Thiocystis violascens DSM 198: one gene and its partner. The protein of the gene in region 1 interacts with the protein of each later gene in a pairwise test. Links are inferred from orthologs where the notes say so. Each region holds a gene or a part of one and is shown in the gene's direction. Other genes may lie near its edges. The genes, in order: pheT and secD.

Region 1 (3,315 bases):
CGGGTCTGCAAACAGACCGGCTGGCTGGAAGTACTCGGTTGCGGCATGGTCTATCCCGAGGTGTTCAAGCATGTCGGGATCGATCCCGAGCGCCATCTTGGCTACGCCTTCGGCATGGGCGTCGAGCGGCTCGCCATGCTGCGCTACGGCATCGACGATATCCGGCTCAATTTCGATAATGACCTAAGATACCTGCGCCAGTTCGCCTAATGATTTTTCTATCGAAAAATCATATGTTTTTAAAAATATAAATTCAGTTTCTCTCAACGCGCAACGCGCTTTGAGAGTCGCACACGGGAAAGCGCGATATGCGATTCAGTGAGGCTTGGCTGCGCGAGTGGGTGAATCCGCCGGTCGACACCCAACAATTGGCCGATCAGCTCAGCATGGCGGGTCTGGAAGTGGACGCCGTCGAACCGGCGGCCCCCGCTTTCAGCGGCGTCTCGATCGGCCTGGTGCAGCGCATCGCGCCCCATCCGGATGCCGCCAAGCTGCGCATCTGTACGGTCGATCTGGGCCAGGACGAACCGCTCCAGATCATCTGCGGCGCGGCCAATGTCGCCGAGGGTATGAAGATTCCGGTCGCCACGGTCGGTGCCTGTCTGCCCGGCGACTTCAAGATCAAAAAGGCCAAGCTGCGCGGTGTCGCGTCCTTCGGCATGATCTGCTCCGCCACCGAACTCGGACTGGCCGAGACCTCCGATGGCATCCTGCCCCTGTCGGCGGACGCCCCCGTGGGCGAGGACTTCCGCGCTTGGATGGCCCTGGACGACCATTGCATCGAGGTCGACCTGACTCCGGATCGGGGCGACTGTCTCGGCATCGCCGGGCTCGCCCGCGAGGTCGCGGTTATCAACCGCGTCCCGCTGCGGGCGCCTGCCGTGCAACCCGTGGCGCCAACCTGCGACGACCGCGTGACGGTGCGTCTGCTGGCTCCCGACGCCTGCCCGCGCTACGTCTGCCGGGTCATCCGCCAGGTCGATCCGACCGCCGCAACGCCTGTGTGGATGCAGGAACGCCTGCGCCGCGCCGGACTGCGCGCGATCAGCCCCGTCGTGGATGTCACCAACTATGTCATGCTCGAATTGGGTCAGCCCATGCACGGGTTCGATCTCGCCAAACTCAGCGGCGGGATCGAGGTGCGTCTGGCCCAGGCCGGCGAACGGCTCGCGTTGCTCAACGGCGATGAAATCGAACTGCGCGCCGACACCCTGGTGATTGCCGACGCCAACCAGGCGGTGGCCATGGCCGGCATCATGGGCGGCGCCGCGACCGGCGTTGGCCCTGAGACCCGCGATATCCTGCTCGAAAGCGCCTTTTTCGCGCCGCTCGCCATTAGCGGCAAGGCGCGCGGTTACGGCTTTCATACCGATTCCTCGCACCGTTTCGAGCGCGGTGTCGACCCGCAACTTCAGGTCCGCGCGATCGAGCGCGCGACCCGTCTCCTGCTGGACATCGTCGGCGGCCAGGTCGGCCCCGTGGTGGAAGCGGTCGACGCGACCCATCTGCCGCGACGCGAACCCCTGCATCTGCGCGAGGCGCGCGTCGCCTGGATTCTCGGGCTCGAACTGCCCGCCACGACCATCGCCGATGTGCTGGAACGCCTGGGCATGGCCGTCGAACGTCTCGATGACGGCTGGCGGGTCACCCCGCCCAGCGCGCGTTTCGATCTGGTCCACGAAGTCGACCTGATCGCCGACATCGGCCGGATCCATGGCTACGACAACATCCCGGTGAGCCACGCCAGTGCCGCCTCGGTCACCCAATCCACGCCCGAGGCCGCGTTCGATCTCGACCGCGCGCGCCTGGCCCTGGTCGACCGCGGTTTCCACGAGGTCATCACCTACAGTTTCGTCAGCCCCGAGATCCAGTCGCTGGTCGAACCCGAGGCCGACACCCTGCGGTTGGCCAACCCCATCAGCGCCGAACTCTCTATCATGCGCACCAGCCTCTGGGCCGGCCTGTTGCAGACCGCCCGTTACAATCAGACCCGTCAACTGGAGCGGGTGCGGATCTTCGAGTCGGGTCTGCGGTTTCGGATCGGCGCCGACGGTCTGCGACAGGAACCGGGGCTCGCCGGTCTGGTCATCGGCACGGCCGCTCCCGAACAGTGGGGCCAGCAATCTGGCAAGGTCGATTTTTACGACCTCAAGGCCGACGTGGAAGCCCTGCTGGCGCTGACCGGCGCGCCCGCGCAATTCAGGTTCGTCGCCGGCGCGCATCCGGCCCTGCATCCGGGGCAGACGGCCCGGATCGAGCGCGAAGGGAAACCCGTGGGTCTGATGGGGATGCTGCATCCCTCGCTGGCCGCCAAGCTCGATCTCACCGGCGACGCCTTTCTGTTCGAACTGGATCTGGCACCGCTGGCGGACGGCATCCTGCCCCGCTATGCGCCGATCTCGCGTTTCCCTGGTATTCGTCGCGATCTGGCGATCGTCATCGACGCACAGATCGGCTACGAGAGGGTTGCCGACTGCGTTCGCGCCGCCGCCACGGAACTGCTGCGCGAGGTCATCCTGTTCGATGTCTATACCGGCAAGAACGTCGATTCTGGACGAAAAAGTCTTGCTTTAGGATTGATTTTACAGTCTTCTTCCCAGACACTGACCGAAGAAATCATTGAAGTCGAGGTAGGGCGGATTCTGGATCGCCTTACTTCGGAACTTGACGCACGATTGAGGGATTGAGGGTATGGCGTTGACCAAAGCCGAAATGGCAGAGCATCTATTCGATGAACTTGGCCTGAACAAACGCGAGGCCAAGGATATCGTCGAGATGTTTTTCGAGGAGATTCGCACCGCCCTGGAGCGGGGGGAGCAGGTCAAGCTGTCCGGGTTTGGCAACTTCGACCTGCGCGAGAAAAACGAGCGTCCGGGCCGCAACCCCAAGACCGGCGAGGAAATTCCCATCACCGCGCGGCGTGTCGTGACCTTCCGTCCAGGCCAGAAGCTCAAATCGCGGGTGGAAGCCTATGCTGGAACCGATGGTTAGTGGCGACGAGCCAGGAGACGGCGATCTCCCGCCGATTCCCGGCAAGCGTTACTTCACCATCGGTGAAGTCAGCGAACTGTGTGGCGTCAAACCGCACGTCTTGCGCTACTGGGAACAGGAATTTCCGCAGCTCAAGCCGGTCAAGCGCCGCGGCAACCGACGTTATTACCAACGCCACGATGTTTTGATCGTGCGCCAGATCCGCAACCTGCTGTACGACCAGGGATTCACCATCGGCGGCGCCCGTCAGCAATTGAGCGGAGAAGGCGCCAAGCACGACATGAATCAAACCCATCAGGTTCTGCGCCAGTTACGTCTGGAGCT
Region 2 (3,290 bases), 1.7 Mb from region 1 along the record:
GCTGTGCGATAATCCGCCGCCAGCATTTCCTTGGCCGTCTCGGGATTGACCGACACGGGCCGCTTCACGTCACTGGATCCCGCTTGCGGATCCGCGTACCGATCGGGAGTCGACTATGAGCTTCTTTATCTCCGACGCGCTCGCCCAGGGCGAGGTCGCCGCCGCCTCCGCCGGCGATTCGTTCATCGCGCTGCTGCCGCTGGTGTTGTTTGCGGTGGTCTTTTACTTTCTCCTGATTCGTCCTCAGGCCAAGCGTCAGAAAGAACATCAGAAGATGGTCGCGGCACTGGCGAAGGGCGACGAGGTCATCACCGTCGGCGGCATCGCCGGCCGGATTAACGAGATCGGCGAAAACTTCATCCTGGTCGAGATCGCCGATGGCGTCCAGGTCAAGGTGCGCCGGGCGACCATCGAATCCGTGCTGCCGAAGGGCACGCTGAAGGAACTCTAAACTTCCCACTGCATCCGGACCGAGAGGACGCGGACGCGCGAGCGGCCGGGTCTTTTCGTGCGGATTTGGTCGCGGACGTCACTTGCCGACGGCGCGACCGGCGTCTCCCCTCGCACCTGCCCCGCGCGCCGTTGCGACCAGCGATGTAGAGATCAAAACTGCAATGAACCGATATCCCCTGTGGAAGAATCTGCTGATCCTGGGCGTGATTCTGGCCAGCCTGCTACTGGCCTGGCCGAACCTTTACTCTCAGGATCCATCGATCGAAATCACCGCCGCCCGCGGCGCCGAGGTCACCGAGGCCAGTGTCGGCGAGGTCCGCGCCGCGCTTGAGAATGCCGGCGTCCCCGTCAAGGGCATCGAAACACGCGAGGGCGGAAAACTGCTGGTCCGCTTCGCCGCGCCCGGCGAGCAGTTACGTGGACAGGAGGCGATCGAGCGTTCGCTCTCCACGAAGTACCGCACGGCGTTGACGCAGTCGGCCGATCTGCCCGGTTGGATGCGCGCGGTCGGTCTCAACCCCATGTCGCTGGGCCTGGATCTGCGCGGCGGTATCCATGTCGTCATCGACGTGGACATGGATGCCGCCCTGGATCAGACGCTGGAGCGCTATCTCGGTGATCTGCGGACTCAGTTGCGCGACAAAAAGATCCGTTATGTCACCGCCACCCGCGAGGGCGGGCGCATCCTGGTGAAATTCAACGACGCCGAGACCCGCGATGCCGGCGAGAAGGTGCTGAGCCGCGAGTTCCGGGATCTGACCGTTCAGAGCAGTCAGGATGAAGATCGCTATCTGGTCGAGGCCAGCCTGCCGGAGGTCGAGCAGCAGAAGATCAAGGATTTCGCGCTGGAGCAGAACATCACGACCCTGCGCAATCGCGTTAACGCGCTTGGAGTGGCGGAGCCCAGCATCGCCCGACAGGGCGAGCGGCGGATTGTGGTGCAACTGCCGGGCGCGCAGGATCCCGGTCGTCTGAAAGAACTGCTCGGCGCCACCGCGACCCTGGAATACCGTCTGGTAGACACCGAGGGCAGTGTCGCCGATGCCGTGGCGGGACGGGTTCCGGTCGGCAGCAAGCTCTATTACGAGCGCGACGGCAGACCGATTCTGCTCAAACGCCGGGTGATCGTGACTGGCGATCAGATCACCGACGCCTCGGCCGGATTCGACGGTCAGAGCGGTACCCCGGCCGTCTTTGTGAACCTTGATGGCCAAGGCGCGCGACGGATGCGCGACGTCACCACCGAAAACGTCGGCAAACCAATGGCGGTCGTCTTCATCGAGAACCGCACCACCACCGAACTGGTCAACGGCGAGCCGGTCAAGACAACGCGCAAGGTCGAGGAAGTCATCAGCGTCGCCAGTATCCGCGAACCCTTCGGCCGACGCTTCCAGACCACCGGGCTCGACAGCAGCGCCGAGGCCCACGATACCGCCCTGCTGCTGCGCTCGGGCGCGCTGGCGGCGCCGATCCAGATTGTCGAGGAACGCACCATCGGTCCCAGCCTGGGTCAGGACAACATCGATCAGGGGGTTCGGTCGGTGCTGATCGGACTGGCGCTTGTGGTGATCTTCATGGGGCTCTATTACCGAGCCTTCGGGATGGTGGCCAATCTAGTGCTGGTCGTCAATCTGGTGATGATCGTGGCCATCCTCTCCATGTTACAGGCCACGCTGACCCTGCCGGGCATTGCCGGCATCGTGCTCACGGTCGGTATGGCGGTGGACGCCAATGTGCTGATCTTCGAGCGTATCCGCGAAGAGATCCGTAACGGCAACTCGCCCCAAGCCAGCATCCATGCCGGTTATGACAAGGCGCTCTCGACCATCGTCGACTCCAACGTCACGACCCTGATCGCCGCCGTGGTGCTGTTCAGCTTCGGCACCGGTCCGGTCAAGGGGTTCGCGGTGACGCTCTTCATCGGTATCCTCTCGTCCATGTTTACCGCCATCCTTGGATCCCGCGCCCTGATCAATCTGATCTACGGCGGGCGGCGTCTGAATAAACTGGGTCTCTGAGGGGCATCGACATGAACAAAAAACGCACGATCAATGAGCTGAACATCGATTTCATCGGGAAGCGCTACACTGCGGCGATCCTGTCCGGGGTGGTGCTGATCATCTGTCTGCTGTCGATGCTGGTGCGCGGCTTCGACTTCGGACTGGATTTCACCGGCGGCACCGTGATCGAGGTCGGCTATCAGAATCCAACCGAACTCAGCGCGGTCAGCGCCGCGATGGAGGGTGCTGGCTTCACCGGCGCTACGGTTCAGCACTTCGGCTCGCGGACGGACGTGCTCATCCGTCTGGCCCCGCTGGCGGGCGAGGCGGCGAGCGCGGAACTCAGCGAGCGGGTCTACCGCGCGCTGAGTCAGGCGTCCGAGGGGAAAGTCGAGCTGCGCCGGGTCGAATTCGTCGGACCTCAGGTCGGCGAGGATCTGCGCGAACAGGGCGGACTGGCGGTGCTCTTCTCGCTGATCGGCATCCTGATCTATGTCGCGCTGCGCTTCGAGTGGCGTTTCGCGGTCGGGGCGGTCGCCGCACTCATCCATGACGTCATTTTTACCGTCGGGATGTTCTCGATCTTCCAGATTCCCTTCGATCTCACGGTGCTGGCGGCGGTGCTGGCGGTGATCGGCTATTCGCTGAACGACACCATCGTCATCTTCGACCGCATCCGCGAGAACTTCCGCCGGATGCGCAAGGGGACGGTGATCGAGATCACGAACGTCTCGATCAACCAGACCCTCTCGCGCACCATCGTCACCTCGGGCACCACCCTGCTGGTGCTGTTCGCCCTCTATCTGTTCGGTGGCGAGGTTATCGGCGGCTTCTCGC

What was found.
Region 2: the proteins of pheT (region 1) and secD interact in binary tests that used the Escherichia coli proteins (3 or more experiments, as listed by UniProt). The link is inferred for Thiocystis violascens DSM 198 from one-to-one orthologs.

What each region holds. Positions count from the first base shown.
Region 1 is NC_018012.1:1,699,829-1,703,143, reverse strand. The notes cover bases 1-2,997. They hold pheT (phenylalanine--tRNA ligase subunit beta), read left to right. Parts: upstream 1-308; coding sequence 309-2,687; downstream 2,688-2,997. Other genes in these bases: THIVI_RS07530 (MerR family transcriptional regulator), read left to right, coding at 2,972-2,997; ihfA (integration host factor subunit alpha), read left to right, coding at 2,692-2,991; pheS (phenylalanine--tRNA ligase subunit alpha), read left to right, coding at 1-210. In the rest of the region: more of THIVI_RS07530, read left to right, coding at 2,998-3,315.
Region 2 is NC_018012.1:3,419,483-3,422,772, forward strand. Bases 71-3,042 are described here. They hold secD (protein translocase subunit SecD), read left to right. Parts: upstream 71-614; coding sequence 615-2,471; downstream 2,472-3,042. Other genes in these bases: yajC (preprotein translocase subunit YajC), read left to right, coding at 116-451; secF (protein translocase subunit SecF), read left to right, coding at 2,483-3,042. Outside these bases: more of secF, read left to right, coding at 3,043-3,290. UniProt on the Escherichia coli protein: Part of the Sec protein translocase complex. Interacts with the SecYEG preprotein conducting channel. SecDF uses the proton motive force (PMF) to complete protein translocation after the ATP-dependent function of SecA.